One region of the Streptomyces sp. NPDC001890 genome, then DNA from elsewhere that is predicted to be linked to it. Evidence: riboswitches for the same ligand, from Rfam matches in the RefSeq annotation. Region 1 holds a riboswitch; each other region holds the start of a gene.

Region 1 (4,561 bases):
TCAACAGGTGGCGTTCAGGCCATCACAGGGTGGCCGGGCAGCGGCTCGGTCAGCGGTTGGACGAAACGGGGCACCACCCCGGAACGGTCCGTGACCAAGGAGGTCAAGTGAGCGACACCTACTACGAGTTCGGCACGGCTGCCGACCGCTGGAACCGTGCGCAGATGTTCTTCGAGGCGAAGGAGTACATGACCGCGGCCCGGATCCTGGAGGGGCTGGTCGAGGAGGTCCCGGAGCAGGTGTCGCCGCGGCTGCTGCTGGCCCGGACCTACTACCACTCGGCCCGGCTCGGAAAGGCCGAGGCGGAACTGCGGGCGGTGCTGGAGCTCGACCCGGTGGAGCACTACGCACGGCTGATGCTGGGCCGCACCCTTGAGCGGCAGGGGCGGGGCGCGGAGGCCGCCGGTCATCTGCGGATGGCTGCGGCGTTCTCCGGTGAGTTCGACTCCGGCCCGGGGCGGACGAGCACCCAGGGATCCGCCGGCGCGTGAGCCCGCGGCGGCGGGCATCGGCAACCGCGGCGGCATCCCGGCAAATCCGGGATGCCGCCTGCCCGCCCCACGTGATACTTCACTTCCTCATGACCGACATCGAGACGCCTCGCCTCCTGCTCCGCCCGATGAACGGCTCCGACGCCCTGCGGGTGATCTCGGGCACGCCGGGCGAAGGGGAGTGCTGGGCACCCGGCTATCCGTCCCCCGGAGAGATGGCCGCGGCCGAGCGCTTCCTCGACACCTGTGCCACGACAGGCGATCCCAGCCCCTTCGGTTCGTACGAGATACGGCGCCGCACCGACGGGCTGGTGATCGGCGGGCTGGGATTCCACGGTGCGCCGGACGAGAACGGAGAGGTCACGATCGGCTACGGCCTCGTCCCCTCGGCACGGGGTATGGGTTACGCCTCCGAGGCGCTGCGCGCCCTGCTGCTGTTCGCCCGTGAGCAGGGGGTGAGCCGGGTGCACGGTGACAGCGACCTGGACAACACCGCGTCCCAGCGCGTCATGGAAGCCGCCGGCATGCGCCTGGTGCGGCAGGACGAGCGGTTGAAGTACTACCGGATCGACTGGAGCCCGCGGCCCGGGCGGTGAGCCGGCGCGGGGCGGAACGCCGGAACCCCGCCGGGAGGGTCCGGGCGGGGTTCCGGTCGTCGGCCCGCGTGGGCGGTGCCGGTCAGCCGGCCGCGGTGGCCGCCCGTCCGGCGCCGCTGTTCGCGGTGGTGACTGCGCCGGTGCCCGGCGCGAGCAACCGATCCGTCAGATAACCGAAGAAGAGCCCGAACGCCACCCAGAGAGTGGTCTGCACGGCGAGGGTGCTCAGGCGGAACTCCCAGAGCAGTGCGGCCGGGAAGTCCTTGCCGACTTCGTTGTACGAGGGCAGGAACGCGTAGGCGAGCCCGATCACCAGGACGTACGCGGCGGATGCCGTGATCGTCGCGTTCCAGTTGCCCAGGCGGGGAGCCAGCCGTTTGCCGAGGATGACCGCGGCGACGGCCAGCAGCACGCTCAGGGCGACCATCAGGAAGAACAGGGCGGTACGCGGGCCGATGGTGTCGGGGTTGCCGACGGCCGGCGGATTGGCCGGGTACTTGAGGAACGGGACGACGTACACCGTCAGCAGGGCCGCACCCGCGATCAGTGCGGCCGTGGCCCGTGGACCGAATCTGCCGATCCGGCCGAGGGCGTAGCAGAAGACGAGGGCGGCGATGCCGCCGATCGCGACGCCGAAGACCAGGACACCGGTGGCGAGGCCGGCGGTGGACTGCATGGTGCGGCTGACCAGTTCCTCGCCGCCGCCATGGTGATGGCTGTGCGATTCCTCCAGGGCGATGGCCGCGTCCACACGCGACTCACCGAGGAAGTAGGCGACCAGCAGAGCGAGTGCGCCCGCGGCGAGGCCGGCCAGCATGCCGCGGACGAGCAGGGCTCTGACAGATATGGAGTTCATGAGGTTTCCCCAGGATCGGACGGTACGTCAGTGGCAGGGGAAACCGAGGAGGTGGCGGCCGTCGTGGACCCACTCGTGGACACCTTCGCCGGAGATGACCGCGGTGGCGCCCTGTTCGGCGCCGACGAAGTACAGCAGTACGAGCATGAGAACGCCGAAGAAGACCGCCCAAGGGGCAATGGCCTTCAGGGAGATGGGGGTGATCGCCGGTACGGCGGTGGCGGGGGCAGCAGTCTGTGCCATGGCAGAACCTCCTGAGGGAACACGCGTCCCGATCGTGGTGCCTGAGACGTAGGTGCTGGGTCTGACTTCCCGCCCGGAGACGGGTTCACAGTGGCGCGACCGTGCCGGATTCTCACCGGACTTCCGTCGCACCTACGTCATGCTCGTCGTGACGATACTCCTTGGGGGCAACCCCCTGCCATGGTGCCGACGGCGGCCGCAGCGCCCTGATGCCATGGTGGGCACACCCATGGGGCCAGAGTTCAGGGAGTTGACCGGGTCATGCCCGTAAAGGTGATGTTGATCTCACCGGCGCTCAACGCCGCGCTGCGGGAGGCCCGTTTCGACGGTGACGCGCCGCTCGACGCGGCCGGGGCCCGCCGGGCGCGGGGCGTCGCCGCGGCGGTGCCCGCCGCCGACCGGTATCTGTGCGGGCCCTCCGAACGGTGCGCCGGGACCGCCGACGCGTTGGGGCTGCGTGCCGGGCCCGAACCGGCGTTCCGTGGCTGGGACATGGGGCGATGGAGCGGTCGGCGGCTGGCAGCGGTGAGCGCGGCCGAACCGGAGGCGGTGTCGGCCTGGCTGACCGATCCGTCGGCGGTTCCCCACGGCGGCGAGTCCCTGCTGGATCTCTGCCTCCGGGCCGAACACTGGCTGGAGACGGTGGGGGCGACCGGTTCCGCCGAGGGCGCCGGGGGCCACCGCGTGCTCGGCGTCGTCGAACCCGCGGTGGTACGGGCGATGATGGTGGCGGCCCTCGCTCTGCCGGTGGAGGCGTTCTGGCGGCTGGACGTCGCCCCGCTGACGCTGACCGCGCTCAGCGGGCGTTCCGGCCGGTGGAACCTGCGGTGCGGACAGCCGTTGTCGCCCATGCCCGACCCCGCCCCGTCGTCATCCGGCTGCGACACAGTCGGGTAGAAGTGCGGGCGTGCGCGGTGATGGTCGACCCGGCACCCCGTTTTCCGACGAACGCAGTTCCGCGTAGGTCTCGGGCCGGCCGTCGGGCCGGTCGCCCAGGACCGACGTCCGCACTGCTCGCCGCCGTCCTCACCGCCGGCCCGCCCCGCCCTCAAGCGTCCCGGTACGACTCCAGCAGCCGCAGCCAGACCTCGCTGATCGTCGGGTACGCGGGAACCGCGTGCCAGAGCCGGTCGATGGGGACCTCGCCCGCGACCGCGATCGTCGCCGAGTGCAGCAGCTCGCCGATGCCCGGCCCGACGAAGGTGACGCCGAGCAGGATCTCCCGGTCGAGGTCCACGACCATGCGGGCACGGCCCCGGTATCCGTCCGCGTACAGGCCGGAACCGGCCACCGCGGCAAGGTCGTGGTCGACGGCCCGGACCCGGTGGCCGGCCCGCTCGGCCGCGGCGAGGGTGAGGCCGACCGAGGCCGCCTCCGGGTCGGTGAAGACGACCTGGGGGACGGCCGCGTGGTCGGCGGTGGCCGCGTGGGCGCCCCAGTCGGTCTCCCGCAGCGGTGCGCCGGCGGCGCGGGCGGTGATCGCGGCACCCGCGATGCGTGCCTGGTACTTGCCCTGGTGGGTGAGGAGCGCCCGGTGGTTGACGTCGCCGACCGCGTACAGCCAGGTGGTGCCGTCGACGCGGCAGCTGTCGTCGACGGTCAGCCAGGTGCCGGGCTCCAGACCCACCGTTTCGAGTCCGAGGTCCTCGGTGCGTGGTGCCCTGCCGGTGGCGAAGAGGATCTCGTCGGCCTCGACGTGATCGCCACCGTCCAGTTCCACGGTGACCGGGCCGTCCGGTACCGCACGCCGTACGGCGGCGACCGAGACCCCGGTACGGATGTCTGCGCCCGCCTCGGTGAGCGCCTGCCCGACCAGTTCGCCGGCGAAGGGCTCCATCTTCGGCAGGAGCCCCGTGCCGCGGATCAGCATCGTCACCCGAGCCCCGAGGGCCTGCCAGACGGTGGCCATCTCCACGCCGACCACCCCGCCGCCGACGATCACGAGGCGGCCGGGCACCTTCTTGGCGCTCGTCGCCTCCCGGCTGGTCCAGGGGCGGGCCTTGCCGATGCCGGGCAGGTCGGGGACGACGGCGCGGCTGCCGGTGCAGACGGCGACGGCGTGGCGGGCTGTGAGCCGGTGCTCTGTGCCGTCGAGCGCGGTGACGGAGACCGCCTTCTCGCCGGTGAGCCTGCCCCGGCCCCGGTAGATGTCGGCACCGATGCCCTCCAGCCAGGCGACCTGCCCGTCGTCCTTCCAGTGCGATGCGTACGTGTCACGGTGGGCGAGCACGGCCGCGGTGTCCAACGGCCCCTGCACGGCGTCGCTGAGCCCCGGGACGCGGCGGGCGTCGGCGCGGGCGACCACCGGGCGCAGCAGGGCCTTGCTGGGCATGCACGCCCAGTAGGAGCACTCACCGCCGATGAGCTCCGCCTCG
Region 2 (4,561 bases), on a different contig from region 1:
GGCGGTGGGGGTGTGTGCCCAGAGTGTGCGGCGTTGGCGGCGGATGTGGGAGCAGGACGGTGCTTCGGCCCTGCGGCGACGGGCAGCCACCGGACGCCCACCCGAGCTGGACGACACCCAGGCCGAGACGGTCCGGGCTGCGTTGGAGCAAGGTGCCCAGGCCCATGGTTTCGAGGCCGACCTGTGGACCCTGGAACGAGTCGGCGCGGTCGTCACCCGGGCAACGGGGGTGGTGTTGTCGAGGGCGTCGGTGTGGCGGCTGCTGACCGGCCGGCTCGGATGGAGCCTGCAACGGCCCGAGCGGCGGGCGGTCGAGCGGAACGAGTCGGAGATCGCCCGTTGGACCGCGCACGAGTGGCCACGCATCAAAAAGGGGCCATGAACACACGTGCCTGGATCGTCTTCCTCGACGAATCAGGCGTCTCCCTACTCCCTCGGATCCGCCGCACCTACTCGCCCCGAGGGCGGACTCCACTCCTGCGGCACCACCTGAACCGGAAGCGCACGTCGATGGCCGGAGCCTTGGGTTACCACTCCACCGACCCCCATCGCGGCGCGCGCCTGTGCTTCCACCTCAAGCCCGGCAGCTACGACACCGCCGGACTCATCGAGGTCCTGGAGCAGATGAAGATGTTCTACCGCGGCGAGCGAGTGGTCCTGGTCCGGGACGGCCTGTCCGCCCACTGGAGCCGGGCCATGCGGGCCTGGGTCGCCGAACAGGACTGGCTCACCCTGGAACGATCACCCGCCTACGCTCCCGAGCTGAACCCGGTGGAACCGCTGTGGTCCTCGCTCAAGAAGCGCGAACTCGCCAACCTCGCCGACGACCACCTCGCCGATGTCGCCGACGCTACCGAGCAAGGCATCCACCGCATCAACGCCAACCCCCGACTGCCATGGTCATTCCTCGCCCATACGGGCCTGACCATCCACCCACCACGCCCACTGAACTTACGAAGAGATCAGTAGTGCCGGATGTCACGGTGGTTGGTCGGTTCGTCCAGGACGAGCAGCGACGGCCCCTGGGCCAGGGCGCGGGCGATCAGCACCCGCTGCCGCTCACGCCGGAGAGCCGGTCGAAGGGGCCGTCGGCCAAGGCGACGGCGTCGACCAAGGCGAGTGTCGACTCGATCAGCGTGGCGTCCTCCGTCGTGTCGCCAGCAGGCGCTTGTGCGGGGTACGGCCCCATCGAGATGACTTCCCACACGCTCAGATCGAGGCCGGACGGGGTGTCCTGCACCACCGCGGCCAGTGTGCGAGCGACTCGGCGCGGGGCCGGCGACCAGATGTCGTCGCCGTCGACGCGGACCGTTCCGCTCTCCGGCCGCAGTACGCGGTAGACGGCGCGCAGCAGGCTGGACTTGCCACTGCCGTTCGGGCCGACGAGGCCGATCGTCTCGCCGGGACCGGCTGCGAGCGTGATGTCGTGGACCAGTCGCCGCGCGCCGGCTGTGAGCGTGACGCCCTCGCCGTGCAGTTCGGCCGCCGTCATGCCGCGCCTCCCGCTTGCGTGCGTCGCGCCGCATCAGCCACAGGAAGAACGGCCCTCCGCACAGGGTGGTGGGGACGCCGACCGGGATCTCCTGCGGTGCCGTCACAGTCCGCGCCGCGATGTCCGCCAGGCCCAGGAAGGACGCACCCCCCCCAGCGCGGCGGCCGGCAGCACACGCCGGCGATCGCTACCCACGAGCAGCCGCACGATGTGGGGCAGCATCAGGCCGACGAAGCCGATCGGCCCGGCAGCGGCCACCAGCACTCCAGTGACCAGCGAGATGAGCACAAACACCCGGGCCCTGAACCGTGCGATGCCCAGGCCCAGGATGGCGGCGGCCTTCGCCCCGGCGAGCAGCAGGTTCAGATTCGGGGCCTGCACCATGAGCACGGCGATGCCGAGCAGTAGCGCCAGTCCCGGCAGCCACAGCGAACCCCAGGACACACCGCCCAGGCCATCCAGCGTCCAGGCGAGGACGGTGCGCGCCTCGTTGCTGTTGTCCGTCGTCAGCAGCAGGAGGTTCAGCAGCGCGCTGAGCACCGATGCCACCGCGAGCCCGGTCGGGATGAGCCGCAGGAAGGTGATGCGGCCGCCGGTGCGGGCGGCGGCGTAGACGAGCACGAGCGCGCCGAGCGCTCCCGCGAATGCGGCCGCCGACAGGGACACCGCTCCGAAGAGACTCACCCCGAACAGGATGACCGCGACCGCGTCGAGCGAGGCGCCGGAGGAGACTCCGAGGAGGTAGGGCTCGGCGAGCGCGTTGCGCACCAGGGCCCGGAGCGCCGTACCGACGACGGCGAGGCCCGCCCCGGTGACCGCGCCGAGCAGGATGCGAGGCCCGCGCACGTCGACGACGATCGTCTCCCACGCCCGGGTCCAGGGGGATCCGACCGGTCGGCGCCGAGCGCGTGCTCATGATGCCCCACACCTGGCCAGGCGGCACGTGCACCGAGCCGAGGGCGAGCCCGGCGGTCAGGGAGGCGGCCAGGAGCACGGTGAGCGCGACCAGGGTGACGGCGAACGCGGGCCCGGCGGCGCGGTCTCGATGCGGCAGCGGCCATGACGGACGGCGTCACTGGAAGTTGTCCGGGTGCAGCCCGCGCGCCAGGTCGCCCACCGCGTCCGCCGACGAGGGTGTCGGTCAACGGCACCCTTCGCCGCCCAGGCCCCCGCCTTCGGGGAGTCGGCGGAGGTGGCGGACGAGCCGCAGCCTGCGGTCAGCAGGATCGCCGACAGCGCGGTGATGGCCGCGGCGACGCGTGCCGGGCGGCGCCCGTGGGAGGCCACCGACAGCAGGGGGAACGAGAAAAGGGGACGGTTGTGACCGTCGTGCATGAGAAGCGTCCTGTGAAGTCCGCGCTCCTCGGATCAGGCCCGCGGCAGGTCAGCGACCTGACTTCCGCGCACGCCCGGTGGGACGTGCGCGGTCACATTGGCGGGACCGTGCCGGACTCACACCGGCTTCCTGGCTCCTGCCGCGGCTTTGACCTAGTGATCGTCCGTAATGACCAGGTAAACGAGAAAAACCGGGCCGGACCCCGGTCAGGCGCCCCAGCGCAGGGCGATCGTGTCGCCAACACCGATTGCCCTGCCGCGGGTGGCATCGGCGAAGGCCGCGCCGTCCACGCTGACCTTCCAGATGTCGGAGCCGCTGTTGGCCTTGCCGTTGAGTGACGTGATCTGGCCGGTGCCCGAGGAGGGCGTGACACCGCTGACGCAGCCGGACGGGGTCGACGTACCGGAGGCGGCGTCAAGGACCGCGCCGAGCGTGGTGGTGGTGCCGGTCGCCGTGACGGCGGCGGAGCAGACCTTGAGGGTGCCGGAGCCGTCGTCCACGGTCACGGCGAACGTGGCGGAGCTGCCCGATGTGAGCGACGACTGGCCGACCCACTGAGGGGCGCCGGACGTCACCGGGGCGGGCGGGGCCGCGGTGAAGCCGCCGCCGGCGACGGCGCGCAGACCGTCGATGGACGCGTACGCCTGCGGTGCGGTGTCGCTGGGCAGGTATTTGAAGCCGCCGCCGGGGTTGAACTGCTGGCTGATCAGGAAGTCGACGGGGGTCTTGCCCTTGGAGGCGAGGAAGTCGCCCGTCTGCGGTTTGATGCCGCAGGCGTTGAGCCCGGAGACGGCCCAGCCGTTGGAGTCCGTGTTGACGCCGAACATGGCGTCGAAAGCACCGGAGTTGGCGATCAGCTTGCTCTTGAGGAAGGTCTTCGCCTGGACGATGTCGGTGTCGGTGTTCGGTACGCCGGAGACGCACAGGGCGGCCATCGCCGCGCCGGTCATGTCGATGTCGCTGACCGCGGCGAGCTGGCCGGAGTCGCCTTCGGCCTTGCTGTAGTTCCAGCCGCCGAGTGCATGACGGATCTGGTTGAGCGGCTGGTGCCGGACGAGTTGTGGGTGCTGTTTCGGCGGGTGGTGCCGCCGACGGAGGTAAAGCGTCCGCAGGGTGGGGGTCGGCGTCGGGCGGGTGACCGTGAGGCCCTGGCCGCGATCGTGTTCGTGGCGACGTCAGGCTGCACGTGGAGGCAGTTGCCTCCGGTGTTCGGTCCGTGCTGGCAGACGGTGTACCGACGTTTCGCCCAGTGGAGCCGGGACCGGGTCTGGGCGAGGCTCCACCGTGTCGTCCTCGACGAACTCGGCGCCCGTGGCGAGCTCGACTGGTCCCGGTGCGCCATCGACTCCGTGAGCCTCCGGGCCGTAAAAGGGGGCCACTGACGGGACCGAATCCGACCGACCGCGGCAAGGCGGGATCGAAAATCCACCTGATTGTTGACCGGAACGGACTGCCGCTGTCGCCGGGTGTCTCCGGCGCAAACATGCACGACAGCCTCGGCCTCCAGCCGCTCGTGCGCGGGATCCCGCCCATCCGATCCCGGCGAGGCCCACGCCGCCGAAGGCCCGACAGGCTCCACGCGGACAAGGGCTATGACTACGACCACCTGCGCCGATGGCTCCGCAAGCGCGGCATCCGGCACCGCATCGCCCGCAAGGGCATCGAGTCCTCACAGCGACTCGGACGCCACCGCTGGGTGGTCGAGCGGACGGTGTCCTGGATGGCCGGCTGCC
Region 3 (4,561 bases), on a different contig from region 1:
TCGCGCGGTGGGCGATGCGGGTGAGGATGACGGTCTGGCCGACGGTCGGCACGGTCAGTTCCCGCTTGAGCGCCGCAGCGGCGGCCGCGAACGCGGGTACGCCGGGCACCACTTCGTAGGGCACCCCCGCCGCGTCGAGCCGGTGCATCTGCTCGTTGACCGCGCTGAACACCGAGGGGTCCCCCGAGTGCAGCCGGGCCACGTCGTGACCGGCCTCGTGCGCTGCCAGCAGTTCGGCGGTGATCTGGTCGATGTCGAGCTGCGCGGTGTCCACCAGGCGGGCGTCCGGGGGGCATTCGGCGAGCAGTTCCCGGGGCACCAGGCTGCCCGCGTACAGACACACCTGGCAGGAGGCGAGGAGGCGGGCGCCGCGCACGGTGATCAGGTCGGCGGCCCCCGGGCCCGCGCCGATGAAGTACACGGTCATGTGTTGTCTCCTGGGTGTTGCGCGGGCTCGGTTGCCGAGGGTGCCGCTTCGGGACTGGTCAGGGGTTTGCGTACGGACCACTGGGTGACGGGCATGGCCTGCCGCCAGCCGGTGAACCCGCCGACCGGCACGGCGTGCGCGACCGCGAGCCGGACCAGTTCGCCGCCGTGTGTACGGTGTGCCTCGGCGAGCAGCGCCTCGGACTCCAGCGTGACCGTGTTGGCGACCAGTCGTCCGCCGGGCGGCAGCGCGTCCCAGCAGGTGTCGAGCAGGCCGGGCGCGGTCAGCCCGCCGCCGATGAACACGGCGTCGGGCGTGGGTAGTCGGGCCAGGTTGCCGGGGGCGGGTCCGGTGAGCACACGCAGGGCCGGTACGCCGAGCCGGTCGGCGTTGCGTGCGATGCGCCCGGCGCGTCGCGAGTCGCGTTCGACGGTGATCGCGCGGCAGGAGGGGTGGGTCCGCATCCATTCGATGGCGATGGATCCCGAGCCTCCGCCGATGTCCCACAGGAGTTCGCCGGGGGCGGGTGCGAGCACACCGAGCGTCGCGGCCCGGATGTGCCGCTTGGTGAGCTGCCCGTCGTGTTCGTACGCCGCGTCGGGCAGACCGGGTACGGCGCCGAGGCGCAGGGCTTCGGGGGTGCGTCGGCAGTCGATCGCGATGATGTTCAGCGGGTCGCCCGGTGGGTGCGGCCAATGGTCCGCGGTGCCCTCCAGGCACGCTTCGTCCGCTCCGCCGAGCTGTTCGAGCACGCGCAGCGGGCTCGGTCCGAAGCCCTGTTCGCGCAGCAGCCCGGCCACCGCGGCCGGGGTGGCCGCGTCCGCGCTCAGGACCAGGACGCGCCGGCCGTGGTGCAGGGCGGCGGCCAGCCGGGCGGCGGGGCGGCCGACCAGGGTGACGACCTCGGTGTCCTCCACCGGCCAGCCGATCCGGGCACAGGCGTAGGACACCGAGGACGGGTGGGGCAGGATCCTCGGCGCACCGGTGCCGAGCACTTCGGTGAGGGCCCGGCCGATGCCGTAGAACATGGGGTCGCCGCTGGCCAGCACGGCGATCCTGCTCCCGGCGTGCGCGGCGAGCAGACCGGGGACGGCGGGCCGCAACGGCGAGGGCCACGGCACCCGTTGTCCCCGGCAGGACGGCGGGAGCAGGCCGAGTTGCCGCTCGCCGCCGATGAGGACCTGTGCGTCGACCAGCTCCGTGCGCGCCGCGTCGGTCAGTCCCGCCCATCCGTCGGCGCCGATTCCCACGACGGTCACCGCAGGTGGGACGGGTTGTTCGGGTGGTGCGAGAGTCACGGACGGTACCTCGGTGTTCAGTGGATGACGCAGCCGAACTCTACTGTCCGGCCGTGAGGGGGCAGCGGCCGGGCGGCCGCCCCGGAGCCTCGCTCAGGAGGTCGCTTTCCGCAGGTGTGCGGCGGGTGGACCGATGGGTGTGGCCACGGGCGGTCATCGCTTTCGCTTCGGGCCGTGCGCCTACGTGATCAGAGGAGCAGCCCGGGCGCGGAGCGCCCTGCGCAGCACCACTCGCAGTCCACGGCGAATTGACAGGAGCCTTCGCCACCGCGGGTGATCGGGCTCGCGGGGCCCGATGTCGGGCTCCGCCCACCGTTGCGGGTCAGCGCCGGATTTCGACCGGACTTCCCCCGCGGGGCACGTGCAGCTTATAGCTCGCGCGGACAGGCGGTGCGGGACACCCCCGCAACGGGGCGGGGGCAGGCGGACCTCCGTGCGACCGGGGGCGGCTCCGCGGAGGCCCGCGCCGCGGATCACGGGTCGGGGTGGGCGGTGCCCAGTTGCGTGGCGCGGCCGGGTGGTCGATCCGGGTCGGGATCGGGTCTCCGGAGTCCGAGCCGGATTCGTGCCGTGCTACGAATGCGACGGTCCGGGTCGGTGCCCCTGCCCGCTGCGGAGTTGGACCGGGAGCGGCACGCTGTCGCCCTGACGCGCCTGAGCGCGGCGACCGGTCCGGAGGTCGCCGCGCCGTGGGCGCGGAGGGTGATGATGGACGGTGCACCGGGCAGGTGCGCCGTCCGGCACGGGATGGTCCGGATCAACTCGCGGTCCGGCACGCGCTGTTCCGGATCAGTTCGCGGTCCGGCACGCGATGTTCCGGACCGGCTGGCGTCAGGATGCGGATGCGCCCTGGACCAGCAGGCCCGCCCGCACCACGCGCTGCGGTCGCTTGAGCACGGTCACATCGGCCAGCGGGTCGCCGTCCACGACGATCACGTCGCCCGCGAAGCCGCGGGCGAGCCGGCCCACCGTGTCTTCCAGGCCGAGGAGCCGGGCGGCCCGGGTGGTGGCCGTGCGGATCGCGTCGAGTGCGGTGAGGCCCGACGCATGCATCAGTTCCACCTCGCGTCCGATGGGCTTGACCTTGCCGCCGGAGGAGTCGGTGCCCGCCACCACCAGGATCCCCATCTGGTGGGCCGTTCGCACCGCCTCCTTCAGGACCGGCAGATACGCACGCCCGCGCTCGGCCAGCACCGGGTCCGACGAGTCGGCGAGTCCGGCGATCGCGCTCAGCGTCGGCGTGAAGGCGGTGCCCCTGCGCCGCATGTCGTGCAGGGTGCGCTCGCCCACGAACACCCCGTGCTCCAGGGAGCGCACGCCGGCCCGGACCGCGTCGTCGCAGCCGCGCTCGCTGTAGCTGTGGCACAGCACGCCCTTGCCGCCGCGCCGTGCCGCCGCCACCACCTCGGAGAGCTGCTCGTACGAGTAGACCTGGGCCAGCGGGTCCTGTTCCGGCAGACCCGCGCGCTCGTTGACGCGCGTCTTGATCACGTCGGCGCCACGGGCGACGTTCACCTCGACGACCCGGCGCAGCGCCTCGGCGGACCGGACGCCATCCTTCGAACGCGCGAGGGGCGTGAGGTCCGGGTCGGCCAGGATGGTGTCACCCAGGTCGGGGGTGACGAAGACGCCGGCTGCCCGCAGGCGCGGGGCCAGGGCGGGGGCCTGGCGGGCCAGTTCCCGTACGGCGATGTCCTGGTAGAAGTTCGTGGAGCCGCTGCGTGCGCTGGTGGCGCCCTGGCGGACGGCGTCGAGCGCCTCGGTGGCGGTGTTCAGGTGGATGTGCGCGTCGACGAGACCGGGGAGCACCCAGCTGCCGTGCGCGTCCAGGACCGGAACGCCGTCCGGGATCTCGACCCGGTCGCGCGGCCCGGCCGCCCGCACCCTGCCGGAGCGGATGACGACGACCGCGTCCTCGGTGACATGGCCGGTCTCCGGGTCGAGCAGCGTGCCGCCCTCGACGACCAGGTCGCCCGAGTGCGCGGGCGTGCTGCCCGGTGTTCTCGGCTGGGCCGCCACCGCGGACGGTGCCACCGAAAGGGCGGCTGCCGTACCCGCCAGTGCTGCGGCCCCTGCCAGCACACCACGGCGCGTGAGTCGGCTGGAGGGGGGCGGGACGGACTCGACACACATGGCGGGCTCCTCGTATCCGATGTATCCGATACACAACCGGGAGCCATTTTGTATACCACGATGAATGGCGAGGCAAGGGTTCACCGAGATCCTGCACGGAACAGGCCACTCCCTCACGCATCGCTCGCCCGTTCGGGACTTCTTGGTATACGACTGGGACAAGGTGCCCGCGCTGTGCATCAGCCGATCGGTCGACCCCGTTGTCGTCCCAACGTCCGCACATCGCCATCCGGTTCAGCGACGGCGTGGGCCTTCGGGCTCGCCCACCATGGATGCTGCGGGACCCGCAGCATCCGGGGCCCGCCACCCCATGGATTGAGAGGAACCATGTCTCCGACACGACGCGCCGCCCTCCTGATCGTCCCGCTCCTCGGCCTGGCCGCGCTGGCGACCGCGTGCGGCGCCCCGTCCGACGGTGATGCCGCCCGGCAGAGGCCGTCGGTCACCGGCTCCGGCCCCCTGTCCCCCACCGGGGGATCCGGGAAGCAGTCGGCCGCCGACCGGGAGCTGCTGGAAGCCGCACGTTCCGGCGACGTCGGCGCGGTGCGCGGTGCGATCGAGCGGGGCGCCGATCCGGAGACCCGTGACAACGACCGCCGTACCCCGCTTCTCCTCGCGGCCACCGGTGATCACGTCAAGGCCGCCGAGATCCTCGTCGACGCCGGGGCCGATCCGGACGCCCTGGACCAGCAGCACGACACAC

Evidence for each region. Region 1 has a riboswitch for cobalamin ahead of ACFYY1_RS32075 (CbtB-domain containing protein). Riboswitches for the same ligand answer to the same signal wherever they lie in the genome.
Region 2: it holds a riboswitch for cobalamin, as region 1 does, so the genes downstream of both, ACFYY1_RS26435 (FecCD family ABC transporter permease) here and ACFYY1_RS32075 (CbtB-domain containing protein) in region 1, are expected to answer to the same signal.
Region 3: it holds a riboswitch for cobalamin, as region 1 does, so the genes downstream of both, cbiE (precorrin-6y C5,15-methyltransferase (decarboxylating) subunit CbiE) here and ACFYY1_RS32075 (CbtB-domain containing protein) in region 1, are expected to answer to the same signal.

The regions. Positions count from the first base shown of each region.
Region 1 covers NZ_JBIATE010000018.1:159,404-163,964, reverse strand. The annotation lists gene ACFYY1_RS32090 (tetratricopeptide repeat protein) at 108-491, shown strand; gene ACFYY1_RS32085 (GNAT family N-acetyltransferase) at 581-1,087, shown strand; gene ACFYY1_RS32080 (CbtA family protein) at 1,170-1,943, opposite strand; gene ACFYY1_RS32075 (CbtB-domain containing protein) at 1,971-2,186, opposite strand; adenosylcobalamin (AdoCbl) riboswitch at 2,190-2,338, opposite strand; gene ACFYY1_RS32070 (histidine phosphatase family protein) at 2,448-3,083, shown strand; gene ACFYY1_RS32065 (dihydrolipoyl dehydrogenase family protein) at 3,235-4,561, opposite strand, start outside.
Region 2 covers NZ_JBIATE010000012.1:174,969-179,529, forward strand. The annotation lists gene ACFYY1_RS26420 (winged helix-turn-helix domain-containing protein) at 1-382, shown strand, start outside; gene ACFYY1_RS26425 (transposase) at 379-969, shown strand; gene ACFYY1_RS26430 (ATP-binding cassette domain-containing protein) at 1,043-1,492, opposite strand; partial or broken gene ACFYY1_RS26435 (FecCD family ABC transporter permease) at 1,494-2,546, opposite strand; cobalamin riboswitch at 2,857-2,999, opposite strand; partial or broken gene ACFYY1_RS26440 (hypothetical protein) at 3,035-3,853, opposite strand; one part of gene ACFYY1_RS26445 (IS5 family transposase) at 3,851-4,184, shown strand; one part of gene ACFYY1_RS26445 (IS5 family transposase) at 4,184-4,561, shown strand, end outside.
Region 3 covers NZ_JBIATE010000013.1:36,501-41,061, reverse strand. The annotation lists gene cobM (precorrin-4 C(11)-methyltransferase) at 1-427, opposite strand, end outside; gene cbiE (precorrin-6y C5,15-methyltransferase (decarboxylating) subunit CbiE) at 424-1,725, opposite strand; cobalamin riboswitch at 1,976-2,098, opposite strand; gene ACFYY1_RS26885 (amidohydrolase family protein) at 2,557-3,858, opposite strand; partial or broken gene ACFYY1_RS26880 (ankyrin repeat domain-containing protein) at 4,318-4,561, shown strand, end outside.